One region of the Rahnella inusitata genome, then DNA from elsewhere that is predicted to be linked to it. Evidence: predicted binding sites of a transcription regulator. Region 1 holds the regulator's gene; the other holds the start of a gene.

What was found. The regulator sigma-54, encoded in region 1, starts transcription at its own class of promoters, with help from an activator protein. The targets are predictions, from matches to a motif close to GTTGGCACANNTTTCGCTNT.
Region 2: I2123_RS06670 (gamma-glutamyltransferase family protein) is a predicted target of sigma-54. The motif match lies at 5,021-5,040, and genes of this name have one in related genera.

The regions. Positions count from the first base shown of each region.
Region 1 covers NZ_CP065024.1:4,600,937-4,609,000, forward strand. The annotation lists gene I2123_RS21430 (calcium/sodium antiporter) at 1-888, shown strand, start outside; gene kdsD (arabinose-5-phosphate isomerase KdsD) at 908-1,894, shown strand; gene kdsC (3-deoxy-manno-octulosonate-8-phosphatase KdsC) at 1,911-2,477, shown strand; gene lptC (LPS export ABC transporter periplasmic protein LptC) at 2,474-3,043, shown strand; gene lptA (lipopolysaccharide ABC transporter substrate-binding protein LptA) at 3,021-3,578, shown strand; gene lptB (LPS export ABC transporter ATP-binding protein) at 3,585-4,310, shown strand; gene rpoN (RNA polymerase factor sigma-54) at 4,413-5,846, shown strand; gene hpf (ribosome hibernation promoting factor) at 5,870-6,157, shown strand; gene ptsN (PTS IIA-like nitrogen regulatory protein PtsN) at 6,267-6,737, shown strand; gene rapZ (RNase adapter RapZ) at 6,805-7,659, shown strand; gene npr (PTS phosphocarrier protein NPr) at 7,656-7,928, shown strand; gene I2123_RS21485 (BglG family transcription antiterminator) at 7,954-8,064, opposite strand, start outside.
Region 2 covers NZ_CP065024.1:1,409,405-1,417,468, reverse strand. The annotation lists gene I2123_RS06700 (pyridoxal-phosphate-dependent aminotransferase family protein) at 1-907, opposite strand, end outside; gene I2123_RS06695 (amino acid ABC transporter ATP-binding protein) at 932-1,681, opposite strand; gene I2123_RS06690 (ABC transporter permease subunit) at 1,681-2,334, opposite strand; gene I2123_RS06685 (amino acid ABC transporter permease) at 2,331-2,999, opposite strand; gene I2123_RS06680 (transporter substrate-binding domain-containing protein) at 3,024-3,809, opposite strand; gene I2123_RS06675 (MurR/RpiR family transcriptional regulator) at 4,074-4,913, opposite strand; gene I2123_RS06670 (gamma-glutamyltransferase family protein) at 5,124-6,710, shown strand; gene hpxX (oxalurate catabolism protein HpxX) at 6,726-6,920, shown strand; gene I2123_RS06660 (AtzE family amidohydrolase) at 6,917-8,064, shown strand, end outside.

The sequences.
Region 1 (8,064 bases):
CGTTCGATGGGCATGCCTCCGCTTATTATCGGGATGACCGTCGTCGGCGTCGGGATCTCCCTTCCTGAGCTGGTCGTTTCCACCACTGCCGCCATCAACGATCAAATGGATTTGGCGGTCGGAAACGCAATTGGTTCAAATATCATTAATATTCTTCTGATTTTGGGCGGTGCAGCCCTGATTCATCCACTTTCCGTGCGTTCTGATATATTACGCCGCGAACTCCCTCTATTGTTACTGGTCACAGGGCTCTGCGGTTTTCTGTTAAGTGACGGAGAACTCAGCCGTCTGGATGGCGTTTTGCTGCTGGCCAGCGCCGCGGTCTTTATGATGCTGGTGATAAAAATCGCCCGCGCGGCCGAAAAAGAAGGGCTCGATACGCTGACTTATGAGCAGATGTCCGAGCTGCCTTCCGACAGCAGTAACACCGTGGCGTTTTTGTGGCTGGCGCTGGGCTTTATCATTATGCCGCTGGCGTCAGGGATGATTGTCGATAACAGTACCGTGATTGCCCGTTATTTTGGCGTCAGCGAACTGGTGATCGGCCTGACGGTGATTGCCATCGGAACCAGCCTGCCAGAACTGGCGACGTTTATTGCCGGTGCTCTTAAAGGTGAAGACGACATCGCGCTGGGTAACATCATCGGCGCGAATATCTTTAATACCTGTCTGGTGCTGGGATTACCCGCGCTGGTGGCACCAGGCTCGTTCAACCCGGATGCGTTTCATCGCGATTACTGGGTCATGCTGGCGGTCAGTATAGTACTTACCGGGCTTTGTCTGATGCGAAAACACCGTATCGGTCATTTAGCCGGTGCACTGTTACTTTGTGGATTTATCGCCTATATGGCGGTGCTGTTCCTTCAACCGGACGGCATTGGCCTCTGAACTCTGTCAGGAATTGACTATGGCTAACGATATCCTCGCCTCCGACTTTGATTTCCAGGCTGTCGGACGTGAAGTGCTGAAAACAGAACGTGAAGGACTTGAGCAGTTAGATCAATACATCAACGGTGATTTCACCCGTGCGTGTGAGAAAATTTTCGCCTGCACCGGTAAAGTTGTAGTGATGGGTATGGGCAAGTCAGGGCATATTGGCCGGAAAATGGCCGCCACCTTCGCCAGTACTGGCACCCCGGCGTTTTTTGTCCACCCGGGCGAAGCCAGCCATGGCGATCTCGGCATGGTGTCCAGACAGGACATTGTGATCCTGATTTCCAACTCCGGCGAAGCGAATGAAATTCTCTCGCTAATCCCGGTGTTAAAGCGTTTAGCCATTACGCTTATCTGCATGACCGCGAATCCCGAAAGTACCATGGGGAAAGCTGCCGACGTGCATCTTTGCGTGCGGGTGCCGAAAGAGGCGTGCCCGCTCGGGTTAGCGCCAACCAGCAGCACCACAGCGGTATTGGTGATGGGCGATGCCCTTGCCGTGGCGCTGCTTGAAGCTCGCGGTTTTACGCCGGAAGATTTCGCCCTGTCACATCCCGGCGGAGCACTGGGTCGCAAGCTCCTGCTGCGCGTTAGCGATATCATGCACTCAGGTGATGAAATCCCGCACGTCAGCCGCGATGCGTCTTTGCGCGATGCCCTGCTGGAAATCACCCGTAAGAATCTGGGGATGACCGTCATCTGCGACGACCTGATGAAAATTCAGGGTATCTTCACTGACGGCGATTTACGCCGGATTTTCGACATGGGCGTGAATATCAACACGGCGTCCATTGCAGATGTGATGACCACCGGCGGCGTTCGCGTGCGTCCTTCCCTGCTGGCAGTGGATGCGCTGAATTTAATGCAGGAAAAACACATTACCTGTGTGATGGTTGCTGATGGTGACCAGTTGTTGGGTGTGTTACATATGCACGACATGCTGCGCGCTGGCGTAGTTTAATTGAGGAATGCCCTGAATGAGTATTAGCACAGCCCTGGTGGATACCTGCTACGGTCCGGTCAGCACCGACGTGCTTGAACGGGCGAAAGCGGTTCGCCTGCTGATTTGCGATGTGGACGGCGTCATGTCTGATGGCCTGATCTACATGGGAAATCAGGGAGAAGAGCTGAAAAGTTTCAACGTTCGCGACGGTTATGGTATCCGTTGCCTGCTGACTTCTGACATTGAGGTCGCCATTATTACAGGCCGCAATGCAAAATTATTAGAAGATCGCGCCAAAACCCTCGGGATCCGTCACTTGTATCAGGGTCAATCAGATAAGCTTTTGGCCTTCCGCGAACTGTTAGATACACTGTCGCTTCGGGCAGAGGAAGTCGCTTACATCGGTGATGACCTGATTGACTGGCCGGTGATGGCCGAAGTGGGTCTGTCCGTCGCGGTTCAGGACGCACATCCTATCCTGTTGCCAAAGGCACATTACGTCACCCGCATTGCCGGTGGCCGTGGCGCAGTTCGCGAATTATGTGATTTGATTCTGCTGGCGCAGGGCAAGCTGGAGGACGCCAAAGGGCTGTCGATATGAATAAAACAAGACTTTGGATCATTCTGGTTCTGACAGCCATTGTTCTGGTGCTGATTGGCTGGTCGCTGTCGGATAACTCCGATGACGCACCGCAGGCGGTTAACGATCAGGATCCGACCTATCAAAGCTCCCACACGGTCACCATGGTGTATGACCCGCTGGGTAGCCTGACTTACAAACTGGTCTCCGATCAGGTCAAATACTACACCACCGATCAGGTAACCTGGTTTACCAACCCGGTGGCGACCATGTATGACAAGAATAAAGTTCCAACCTGGGTGCTGCGTTCTGATAAAGCCAAGATGACTCAGGATAAAATGCTCTATCTTTATGGGCATGTGCAGGCAGATAGCCTGACGCCGGAAACATCGCAGCTGCAAAGAATCAAAACGGACAATGCACGGGTTAACCTGACGACACAAGACGTTGCTTCAGACGATGAAGTGACGCTTTACGGTACAGGTTTTACATCTAACGGCATGAAAATGCGTGGTAATCTGCGTGATAAAACAGCAGAGCTGATCGAAAAGGTAACGACCTCTTATGAAATTCAAAGTAAAAAATAAAATCCGTAATCTTCTGATCACAGGCTCCTTGCTGGCCGTCAGCATTCCGGCGTTCGCGCTGAAAGATGACACAACGAAACCGATCACCATTGATTCAGCTAATCAGGCGCTGGATGTGAACACCAACACGGCGACTTTTACCGGGAACGTGGTGGTGAATCAGGGTTCGATTCAGGTTAAAGCCGATAAAGTGGTCGTGATCCGCCCGCAAGGCGTATCCGGCAAAGAAGTGGTTGAAGGCTACGGCAACCCTGTGACCTTCTACCAGTTACAAGACAACGGCAAGCCTATCAAAGGCCACGCGCAGAAAGTCCGTTATGAAGTGGAAACCGATCTGGTGACCCTCACCGGCAACGCGTACCTTGAACAGCTCGACAGCAACGTGAAAGGCGATCGTATTACCTATCTGGTGCAGAAGCAGCAGATGGAAGCCTTCAGTGATAAAGGCAAGCGTGTCACGACCGTTCTGGTCCCGACGCAGTTGCAGGAAAAGACCCCGGCAGCAGCCGGCGGCCAGACCAAAAAGAGTAACTGATAATTTATGGCAAAATTAATCGCAGAAAATCTGGCGAAGGCATACAAAGGCCGTAAGGTCGTTGAAGATGTCAGCCTGAACGTTAATTCGGGCGAAATCGTCGGATTACTCGGCCCTAACGGTGCCGGTAAAACCACCACGTTTTACATGGTGGTCGGTATCGTCCAGCGTGATGCGGGCCGCATTATCGTCGACGACGAGGACATCAGCCTTTTGCCATTGCACACCCGCGCACGTCGCGGCATTGGTTACCTGCCTCAGGAAGCGTCCATTTTCCGTCGCCTCAGCGTGTTTGATAACCTGATGGCGGTATTGCAGATCCGTGACGACCTGAATAAAGACCAGCGAAACGATCGCGCCAACGAGCTGATGGAAGAGTTCCATATTTCCCATTTGCGCGATAACCTCGGTCAGTCACTGTCCGGTGGTGAACGCCGTCGTGTGGAAATTGCCCGTGCGCTGGCGGCGAACCCTAAATTTATCCTGCTGGATGAACCCTTCGCCGGTGTTGACCCGATTTCCGTTATCGACATCAAAAAAATCATTGAGCACTTGCGTGACAGCGGCCTCGGCGTGCTGATTACCGACCACAACGTTCGTGAAACCCTCGACGTGTGTGAACGCGCCTACATCGTCAGTCAGGGCAAACTGATCGCCCACGGCACGCCAACCGACATTCTTGCTGATGAACAAGTAAAACGTGTTTATCTGGGTGAAGAATTCCGTCTGTGATCTGCGCCGCCTGAACCGCGCCTGTTTCGCTTTACAATGAAGCGGGCCGGTTCTGACCGACGTGTTGCCGTTTGAACTCATCTACGGATATAAAGCCAAGATATGAAGCAAGGTTTGCAACTCAGATTCAGCCAACAACTGGCCATGACTCCTCAATTACAACAGGCGATCCGTCTGTTGCAATTGTCCACGCTTGAGCTCCAACAGGAGATCCAACTCGCGCTGGAGAGCAACCCTCTGCTGGAACAAACTGACCTGCACGATGAAATCGATGCAGTCGAAACCCCTGACAGTGAAGGTCTGGATACCCGCGAAGCCCTCGAGCAGAAAGATATGCCCGAAGAGCTGCCGCTCGACGCCACCTGGGATGAGATTTACACCGCGGGCACGCCGTCCGGGACAGGCAATGATTACAGCGACGACGAACTGCCGGTGTATCAGGGCGAAACGACCCAGACATTGCAGGATTACCTGATGTGGCAGGTCGAGCTGACGCCGTTTTCTGACACCGACGCCGCTATCGCGACCTCCATTGTCGACGCCGTGGATGACACCGGTTACCTGACAATTTCTCTCGACGACATCCTCGAAAGTATCGGCGATGAAAACGTCACCATGGATGAAGTCGAAGCCGTTCTAAAGCGCGTTCAGCGTTTTGACCCGGTGGGTGTGGCGGCGCGCGATCTGCGCGACTGCCTGCTGATTCAGCTTTCCCAGTACGTCCCGGAAACGCCTTTCATCACAGAAGCCAGACTTATCATTAGCGAACATCTGGATCTGCTGGCGAACCATGATTTCCGTGCACTTATGCGATCAACCCGTCTAAAAGAAGATACACTGAAAGGAGCGATGCTCCTGATCCAGTCTCTTGATCCGCGTCCGGGACAGTCGATCAATACCGGCGAATCCGAATACGTGATCCCGGATGTACTGGTGCGCAAAGTGTCCGGCGTCTGGTCGGTCGAACTGAACTCAGACAGCATTCCACGGCTGAAGATCAACCAGCAGTACGCCGCGATGGGCAATTCCACCCGCAGCGACAGCGACGGACAGTTTATCCGCAGCAATCTGCAGGAAGCCAAGTGGCTGATCAAAAGTCTGGAAAGCCGTAACGATACCCTCCTGAAGGTCACGCGCTGCATTGTCGAACAGCAGCAGGCGTTCTTTGAGATGGGTGATGAATACATGAAACCGATGGTGCTGGCCGATATCGCCAGCGCCGTTGAAATGCATGAATCGACGATTTCGCGCGTGACGACGCAGAAGTTCCTGCACAGCCCGCGCGGCATTTTCGAACTGAAGTATTTCTTCTCCAGCCATGTCAGTACTGACAGCGGCGGCGAGGCATCGTCCACCGCAATCCGGGCGCTGGTGAAGAAATTAATTGCAGCGGAGAATCCTGTAAAACCGCTGAGCGACAGTAAGTTAGCAACCCTGCTTTCCGATCAGGGCATCATGGTTGCACGCCGTACCGTTGCAAAATACCGAGAGTCTTTGTCCATCCCGCCCTCAAACCAGCGTAAACAGTTAGTTTGACCTCAACAGAGAAGGAAGACATTATGCAGCTCAACATTACCGGACATCACATTGAGATCACCGATCCCCTGAGAGAATTTATCTCGTTGAAACTGGCGAAGTTAGAACAGTATTTCGACAGGATTAATCAGGTGTATGTGGTGTTAAGCGTTGAAAAAGTGCAAAAAGTCGCGGAAGCGACACTGCATGTGAACGGAGGCGAGTTGCATGCCACCTCGGAACATCAGGATATGTACGCAGCGATTGACGGCCTGGTTGATAAACTGGCCCGTCAGCTGAACAAACATAAAGACAAACTGAAACAGCACTGACATTCATGTAGCCAACCCTGTGCTACAAACCTTCAGGCATCGGCTTGTGACCTTCGGGGAACGAGCCGATATAGCTTTAAGGGTGAATCAGCGCAAAAGTGAAGATGACATGATCAACGATATAGCAATGCAATTAACGTCGGTGCTCAATGCCGAATGCACCAAAAGCGGCGTTCATTGCGCCAGCAAAAAACGTGCGCTGGAAATCATCAGCGAGCTGGCGGCCAAACAACTGAATTTGTCACCACAGGTGATTTTCGACGCCATTTTGACCCGTGAGCGTATGGGCAGCACCGGGATCGGTGCCGGGATCGCCATCCCGCACGGCAAGCTGGAAGAAGATACGTTACGCGCCGTCGGCGTGTTCATTCAGCTCGAACAACCGATCGCGTTTGACGCTATCGACAATCAGCCGGTAGATCTGCTTTTTGCCTTGCTGGTTCCTGCAGATCAATGTAAAACCCACTTACACACCTTGTCTTTAGTGGCCAAGAAATTGGCAGATAAAACAGTGTGTCGCCGACTGCGCGGAGCGCAAAGCGACGAAGAACTGTTCAAGATAATGACAGAAAACGAATAATTTTAAGATTCCCGGCCGCACGCCGGGAAAGTGAATTCTGAACACTGAATGCCAGGGGAGTGACACCATGGTGCTGATGATAGTCAGCGGCCGTTCCGGTTCCGGGAAGTCGGTTGCCCTAAGGGCATTAGAAGACATGGGATTTTACTGTGTGGACAATCTGCCGGTGGTGTTACTGCCGCAGCTTGCCCAGACGCTTGTCGAGCGCAATACGTCCGCCGCCGTCAGCATTGACGTGCGCAACATGCCAGAAACACCGGAAGTTTATGAGTATGCGATGTCACAACTGCCCGAGAGTTTCTCGCCGCAGTTGCTGTTCCTCGACGCCGACCGCAATACCCTGATCCGCCGTTACAGCGACACCCGTCGTCTGCACCCGCTTTCCAGCAAAAATCTGTCCCTCGAAAGTGCCATCGATGAAGAAGCCGATCTGCTCGAACCGCTGCGTTCCGCCGCCGATCTGATCATCGACACCTCCGAAATGTCGGTTCACGAGCTGGCAGAAATGCTGCGTACCCGCCTTTTGGGCAAACGTGAACGCGAACTGACGATGGTCTTCGAATCCTTTGGTTTCAAACATGGCCTGCCGATTGATGCCGATTACGTCTTCGACGTGCGTTTCCTGCCGAACCCGCATTGGGATCCGAAACTGCGCCCGATGACTGGCCTGGATAAGCCCGTCGCAGCCTTCCTCGACCGTCATACCGAAGTGCACAACTTTATCTACCAGACCCGCAGCTATCTCGAACAATGGCTGCCCGCGCTGGAGACCAACAACCGCAGCTATCTGACCGTCGCCATTGGTTGTACTGGCGGTAAACACCGTTCGGTGTATATCGCGGAAGAACTGGCCGACTATTTTCGTTCCCGTGGGAAGAATGTTCAGTCCCGCCATCGCACGCTGGAAAAACGCAAATCATGACGGTGAAACAAACGGTAGAAATCAAAAACCGGTTAGGGATGCACGCCCGTCCGGCGATGAAGTTGTTTGAACTGGTGCAGAGTTTTGAATCAGAAGTGATGCTGCGCAACGGCACAGGCATTGAAGCGGAAGCCAGCAGCGTGATCGCCCTGCTGATGCTCGATTCGCCGAAAGGCCAGCAAATCGAAATCGAAGCCACCGGCCCCGATGAAGCTGAAGCGCTGAGCGCCGTAGTGAATCTGATTAATTCCGGATTCGATGAAGACTGAGAATTACCCCCCTGTTTAAGCCGTATTAGATGCGGCTTAAACAGTCGATCGCAATGGCCTTAAAGCTCTCAAAATTCTCACTGCTCAGCAAACGGCTCATCGAACGCTCCCGCACAAACGTCACGAACAAATCGTA
Region 2 (8,064 bases), 1.5 Mb from region 1:
GCGCGCCGCCGTGCAGTTTGTGGCGCGCAATGCTGTTATCCAGACCTTCTTCAAGGATGATGCGCGCACATTCGCGTGAGGCGAACAGCATGCTGGTGGCTTCGGTGTGGTGGTTCAGGCGCTCCGGCCCCCAGTAATCCATGATCATGCCCAGATCAAAATAATTGGAATAGATCATCTCCTCGTCGCCGTCGGCGTGATCGGCGGTGCGGATCCCTTCTTCGACACATTTACGGCGGCGGATCTGTTCTTCAAAGCGCGGGCTGATGGTGACCGGCGAGCTGCCTGACGGCCCGCCGAGGCATTTTTGCAAACCGGCCGACACGGCGTCTAATCCCCACGCATCGGTTTCCATCGGGTTGCCGCCAAACGAGGCCGTGGCGTCTGAATAGAACAGCACGCCGTGACGGCGGCAGATATCGCCCAGCTGTTCCAGCGGCTGCAACATCGTGGTGGAGGTGTCGCCCTGTACGGTCAGCAGCCAGCGCGGTTTGACGGATTTGATGGCGTCTTCGATTTGCTGCGGGTCGAACACTTCGCCCCATGGCGCTTCGATAGTGTGAACCTCCGCACGGCAGCGACGGGCGATTTCACACAACAGATGACCAAAGCGCCCGAACACGGGCACCAGCACTTTATCGCCCGGACGAATGCCGGAAAGCAGCACGGCTTCGATACCGGCGCGCGAGGTGCCGTCTATCAGGAACGTCCACTGGTTTTCGGTTTTGTACAGCGCGCGGTACAGCGCCATCACTTCATTCATGTAGCCGGTCATGACCGGGTCATATTGCCCGACCAGCTGGCTCGCCATCGCACGCAGCACGCGCGGATCAGCGTTGATCGGCCCCGGCCCCATCAGCAGACGGGTGGGCGGGTTGATTTGTCCGAGTGTTTTGATGTCCAGCATGATTGATCCTTACTATGAAGTTCGTCAGACCGCAGCTTCGTTCAGCCCGCGTACCGATGCGATAAATTGTTTTAACTCCGGGGTTTGCGGATTGGCAAACAGCGCCCGGCTTTCGCCCTGTTCCCACACGGTGCCCTGATGCATAAACACCACGCGGTCGCCCACTTCGCGGGCAAAATTCATTTCGTGCGTCACCAGCACCAGCGTCATGCCCTCTTTCGCCAGTTGCTCGAGCACTTTCAAGACTTCGCCGACCAGCTCCGGGTCGAGCGCCGAGGTGATTTCATCACACAGCAGCACTTTCGGGTTCATCGCCAGCGCACGGGCGATCGCCACGCGTTGCTGCTGGCCGCCGGAAAGGTTGGAGGGGTAATAATCCATGCGATCCGCCAGTCCGACTTTCGCCAGCATCTGCGCGGCCAGTTCACGGCATTCAGCCGCGGATTTTTTCAGCACGCGGCGCGGTGCCAGCATGACATTTTCCAGCGCGGTCATGTGCGGGAAAAGATTAAAGCTCTGGAACACCATGCCGACCGAGCGGCTGATGTCGCGCGCCTGCGAGTCGCGATCGGTGATGGTCATCCCGCCGAGTTTAATGCTGCCGTCCTGATACCCTTCCAGCCCGTTCATGCAGCGCAGCAACGTACTTTTCCCGGAACCGCTGCGGCCAATGATGGAGATCACTTCACCGCTGTCGATATCCAGATCCACGCCTTTCAGGACGTGATTCTGGCCGTAAAACTTTTGAACCTGATTGATTGTGATCAGCGGCATTACTGTTTATCTCCACGCAACGATTTTTCTAAATGCTGACTGTAACGCGACAGCGGATAACACATCAGGAAGTAGCCCAGCGCCACTAATCCGAACACTTTGAACGGCTCAAACGTCACGTTATTGAGCATCGTGCCCGCTTTGGTCAGCTCGACAAAACCGATAATCGACGCCAGCGCAGTGCCTTTCACCACCTGAACAGAAAATCCCACCGTTGGCGCAATCGCGATGCGCAGCGCCTGCGGGGCGACCACGCGCCACAGCGTCTGGCCAAAATTCAGGCCGAGGCAGCGTGACGCTTCCCACTGGCCTTTTGGCAGTGCGGCGATGCTGCCGCTCCAGATATCCACCAGATAGGCACTGGTATACAAGGTCAGCGCAAGTGCAGCAGCGGTCCAGGGGCTGACGTTGATACCAAACAAACCGAGGCCGAAGAACGCCAGAAACAGCTGCATCAGCAGCGGCGTGCCCTGAAACAGTTCGGAATACAACCGCACAAACAACGACGGCCAGCGGCGTTTGGTCAGGCGCATCAGCAACAGCGGCAAAGTAACCAGCGTGCCGCCAATGAATGCGGTCAGGGAGAGCAGAATCGTCCAGCGCGCCGCCAGCAGCAAATTGCGCACAATGTCCCAGTCGGAAAACGTCATCATCCGTTATCACTCCCAAAGAAGCGGCGTCCGGCCAGCAGCAATAACTGACGCATCGCAACCGACAACAATAAATAGAACAATGTGGTGACCAGATACACTTCAAAACTGAGGAACGTGCGCGACTGAATCAGGTTGGCGGCGAACGTCAGTTCTTCATAGGACACCTGCGACACGACGGAAGAACCGAGCATCACGATAATGCACTGGCTGACCAGCGACGGGTAAATACGCTTGAGCGACGGCGGCAGAACGATACGCAGAAATGTCTGACTGCGGCTCAGCCCCAGCACGCGCCCCGCTTCCCACTGGCCTTTCGGCGTTACCTGAATACCCGCGCGGATGATTTCGGTGCTGTACGCGCCGAGGTTAATCAGCATCGCCAGCAGCGCCGCTTCGCCTGCGGTCATTTTCAAACCGATGGCCGGCAGACCAAATACGATGAAAAACAGCTGTACGACAAACGGCGTATTACGGATGGCTTCGACATACACGCCCCAGACCGTCCGCAGGATTTTATGGTTGCCGCAGCGAATGGCCGCGCCGCAAATCCCGATCGCGACGCCGCCAATCGTTGCCATCACCGTCAGCTCAATGGTGGTCCATAAACCGGCCAACAGCTCCGGCATATACGGCCACAGCGCGCTAAAGTTAAGCTGATAGGTCATGAAAGATCCTCGTCAAACCACTGATTACGCGCCGATGGAAGCCGGCAGCGGAGCCTTCATCCATTTTTCGGACAACGTGTTCAGCGTCTTATCTTTAACGCCTTCGGCAATCAGTTCGTTCACTTTCTCTTTCAACGCCGGTTCGTCTTTACGCAGGCCAACGAAACACGGCGAATCTTTTAGCATCACTTTGGATTCAGGCGCTTTGGCCGGGTTCATTCGGGCAATCGCCGCTACCACCAGGTTGCCGGTAGCGATGTATTCCACCTGACCGGACAGGTACGCCGACAGCGTGGTGTTGTTGTCTTCGTAACGCTGAATTTTGGCGTCTTTCGGTGCCACATCAGTCAGCGCCAGATCTTCTACCGCACCACGGGTTACGCCGATGGTTTTGCCGGAAAGCGCGCTCAGCTCCGCCAGCTTGTCGCCCTTCGCGCCAAACACGCCGAGGAAAAACGGTGCGTAAGCGTTACTGAAATCGATGACTTTCTCACGCTCGGCGTTCTTCCCGAGGCTGGAGATCACCAGATCCACTTTATCGGTTTGCAGATAAGGTACGCGGTTGGCGCTGGTGACCGGCACCAGTTGCAACTTAAGTTTCATCTTGTCGGCCAGATACTGCGCCATGTCGATGTCATACCCTTCCGGCTGCAGATCCTTGCCCACCGAACCAAACGGCGGGAAATCCTGCGGCACGGCCACGCGCAGCACGCCGCGCTTCTGAATATTCTGCAACTGATCGGCTATCGCGCCCGATGCCTGAAGAACCAGCATTGCAACACCTGCCCACGCCAACAGCCGTTTGTTCATGTTCATAGATTATCTCCGGTGAAAGGTTTTTGGAACGATAGATTCTTATAAACATGACTTTGCAACGAATGTGCCAAAAGCGGTTCAATCGAAAAAATGTGGACGAAGTCACGCTATGACAAGGAATTACGGGGAATGGGGACTGTTTGGGGTGGCGCCTTTTGCCCTGTGGCAGAGCAGAAAGACGCGAAAAGTAAAAATGGCGGCGCACCGTCATTGTGCGAAGGCACCAAAAAAGCGCCCTGTTTGAACCTGAATCGGGAATCAGCGCTGTTCGAGTTCGTCGAGATCGCTGTACATATCGTTTATCTGATGAATTCGCTGACGCCCTGAGGCCAGCATTTCGTGCAGCAACGCGTTGCTGAGCAAATTTGCCAGACTCATCGCCGAAGAATAGCTGTCAAACGCCGACACGCTGTCGAGTGGCGTCGCCAGATGCCAGGTCGCCAGTGCAGTCAGCGTCTGCGCCTGCGGTTCGCAGACAAGCAGCACCGGCACGCCCAGTGTTTGCAACTGGGTCAGAATGGCCTTCGCCATGCGCGGTCTGCGGCGGAACGCGACGAAAATCACCACATCCTGCGCGGTCAGGTCTACCAGCTCTTCCGCCAGCGTCTGCCCCGGCTGCGGCATCATCGTCACGCCTGGTCGCACCTGAATCAGCTGCTGGCGCAGATGTAACGCCACCGGATAGCTGTTGCGAAAGCCCAGCAGACGCACCTGCCGCGCCTGACTCAGCGCGGCGGTCAGCGCACTGAACTGCGCGCCGTCGATCTGATTAATCCACTGCGTCAGGTTGGCCATTTCCTGCTTGTAGTGCCGGGACAACAGGGTGTTTCCCTGCACCGCATCGCGGCTGTCGGTCAGCGGCATTCCGCTCTGGCGCAGCGTGCGCATTTCATCGCGCATGTCGCGATAACTTGGGTAGCCGAGCCGCTTAAACAGGCGGCTGACCGTGGCCTTTGACACTCCGCTAAGCCGCGCCAGCTCTGCGCTGTTGTAGCTCATCAGGTCGTCAATACTGGCGAAGATAAAGTCGGCTACGCGTTGTTCCTGCGGCGTCAACGCCGGGTAATGGTCGCGCAGACGCTCATCAATTTGTTTCATGTCCGACCCTTTTGTAACGGAAGTTTCAATGAATGGGCGGAACATACCATGCACTATGCTTGCCAATGCAAGCGAATTTATCCGTCAACGCGGCACTTTCCTGCGGATGTGGAACACCTCTTGCTTAACTTAATGACATCGCGCCCTCTTACCCTGCACGCGCGGACTGACATCAGCACATAAGAAAAGACACGCAACAAAGGACATCGCATGATTAACAGTAACAGCGCACCGTTAGGAATGGCGGTCACGCCTCATCATCTGGCGAGCCAGAGTGCGCTTGCGGTATTACGCGAAGGCGGTAATGCCATCGAAGCCATGGTGGCCGCAGCCGCAACCATCGCCGTGGTGTATCCGCACATGAACGGGCTCGGCGGCGACGGCTTTTGGCTGATTGTACCGCCACAGGGCAATCCGGTCGCCATCGACGCCAGCGGCGCGGCTGGCTCCCTCGCTTCTCTGGATTTTTATGCCGGTGACACACACATTCCGCACCGCGGCCCGAAATCGGCGCTCACCGTCGCGGGCACCGTGGGCGGATGGCAGGAAGCGCTGAACGTTTCCGCTGAATTTGGCGGCGAGCAAAAACCGCTGTCGCGCTTGTTGCGTGACGCGATCCGTTACGCCTCCGACGGAATTCCGGTCACCGCCTCGCAGGAAGCCGCCACCCGCTCCAAGCAGCACGAACTCAAAGACATCCGCTCTTTCGCCGATGTGTTTCTGCCCAACGGAGAAGTGCCGCGCGCCGGGAACCGCTTCACACAACCGCAGCTGGCACAAACATTATCGATGCTGTGCGAAGACGGACTGGGCAGTTTCTACCGGGGTGAACTGGCCGACAGCATGGCCGCCGATATGGAAAAGCTCGGTATGCCGGTCACCCGCGCCGATCTCGCGGCGTACAAACCGCAGCGCCGCGTGCCCTTGCGCCTCAAACACAGTAAGGGCGAAATCTACAATCTGACGCCACCGACGCAGGGGCTGGTCTCACTGGCGATCCTCGGCCTGACCGACCGTCTGTCACTCGAAAGCATGGACGAAGGCGCCACGATTCACAGCATCGTTGAAGCCACCAAACTGGCGTTCGGGCTGCGCGATCGTTTCATCACCGATCCACGCATGATGACGCAGGACGCCCAAAGCCTGCTCGATCCGCAGTATCTCGATGCCCTCGCCACCCGCATCAAACCGCACAGCGCCGCCGACTGGGGCAAAGGCAAAGGGCCGGGCGATACTGTCTGGATGGGCGTGATGGACAGCAGCGGGCTGGCGGTCTCGTTCATCCAAAGCATTTATCATGAATTTGGCAGCGGCGTGGTGCTGCCGGAGAGCGGCGTGCTGTGGCAAAACCGCGGTGCGTCTTTCAGTCTCGATCCGGATCATTTGCTGGCGCTGGCGCCGGGCAAACAACCGTTCCATACGCTCAACCCGGCCGCCGCCCGTTTATACGACGGTCGCACGATGGTGTACGGCTCGATGGGCGGTGACGGCCAGCCGCAAACGCAGGCGGCAGTGTTCATCCGTCACGTGGTGCAGGGGCAATCCTTACAACAAGCGATCAGCGGCCCGCGCTGGCTGCTCGGCCGCACCTGGGGCGAAAGCTCCGACTCACTGAAACTGGAAGGCCGCTTCGAATATCCGACGCTCGCCGGGCTGCGCCAGCGCGGTCACGACGTCGAGCTGTTACCGGATTTCAGCGAAGCCGTCGGCCATGCGGGCGCGATTGTGCGCCACACCAACGGCATGTTTGAGGGCGCGTCTGACCCGCGTAGCAACGGCAGCGCTGCCGGTTTTTGATAAGGAGAAAACACCATGAAAAACACACCTGCTGAGCTCCAATGGGCTGCGTATGTCCGCCAGATGGAATCCGTACTGGCGCTGGAACTCGACGACGCACGTCGTCAGGAATTACTGGTGCAATTTAGCCGCATCGCGCAGATGGCGCAGCCGCTGATGGATTTACCGCTCGACCCGCGCCTGGAAATCGCCGGGGTATACAGAGCATGAAATCGTTAGAAAATTTCTCCATCAGCCAGCTGCATCAGGCGATTGCGCAGGGCCACATCTCCGCCAGCGAAGTCGCCACCACCACGCTCGACGCCATAGAACAGGCGAATCCGGTCATCAACGCGTACACCCACATCACCCGCGACAGGATGCTGAGCGAAGCCGCGAAAGTCGACAAAGCCCGCGCCAGCGGTACAACGTTACCGCCGCTGGCCGGTATTCCTTATGCGGTGAAAAACCTGCTGGACGTCGCGGGCGAAGTCACGCTGGCCGGTGCCAGCCTCAACAGCAGCAACGCCGCCGCGCGGCACGATGCCTGGACCATTTCACGGCTGGCCGCACAGGGCGCGACGCTGTCAGGCATGTTGAATATGGACGCCTACGCCTACGGTTTCACCACCGAAAACAGTCACTATGGCGCGACGCGTAACCCGCGCGATCTTTCCCGCGTCGCAGGTGGATCTTCCGGCGGTTCGGCGGCGGCGGTCGCTGCCGGTCTGGTGCATTTCACGCTTGGCAGCGACACCAACGGTTCGATCCGCGTGCCCGCCTCGCTCTCCGGCATTCTCGGCCTGAAACCGACTTTCGGGCGGATCTCCCGCAGCGGAAGCCAGCCGTTTGTCGCCAGCCTCGATCATCTCGGCCCCCTGGCGAGGTGCAGCGAAGATCTTTCGCAGGTCTACGACGCAATTCAGGGCACCGATCCGCAGGATCATTTTCAGGCTGACAAGCCGAATACCGAGACGTTTTCGCAGCTTAAGCGCGGCCAACAGGGTTTACGCACTGCTGTCCTCGGCGGATATTTTTCGACGTGGTGCGATGAGCACGCCAAAGCCGCCGTGCTGAAGGTAGCGCAGGCGCTGGAGGCTCAGGAAGAGATCGAGATGCCGCAGGCTGAACTGGCGCGTTCTGCGGCGTTCATCATCAGCGCCTCGGAAGGCGGCAATCAGTATTTACCCAAACTGCGCAGTATTCCTGAACAGTTTGAGCCACTTTCCCGCGAGCGTTTGCTGGCAGGCGCCATGATCCCGGCGGCGTGGTACGTGCAGGCGCAGCGTTTCCGTCATCAGTTTCAGCAACAGGTGTTGCCATTGTTCGACCATTGGGACATCTTGATTGCGCCAGCCACGCCGTGTCCGGCGAC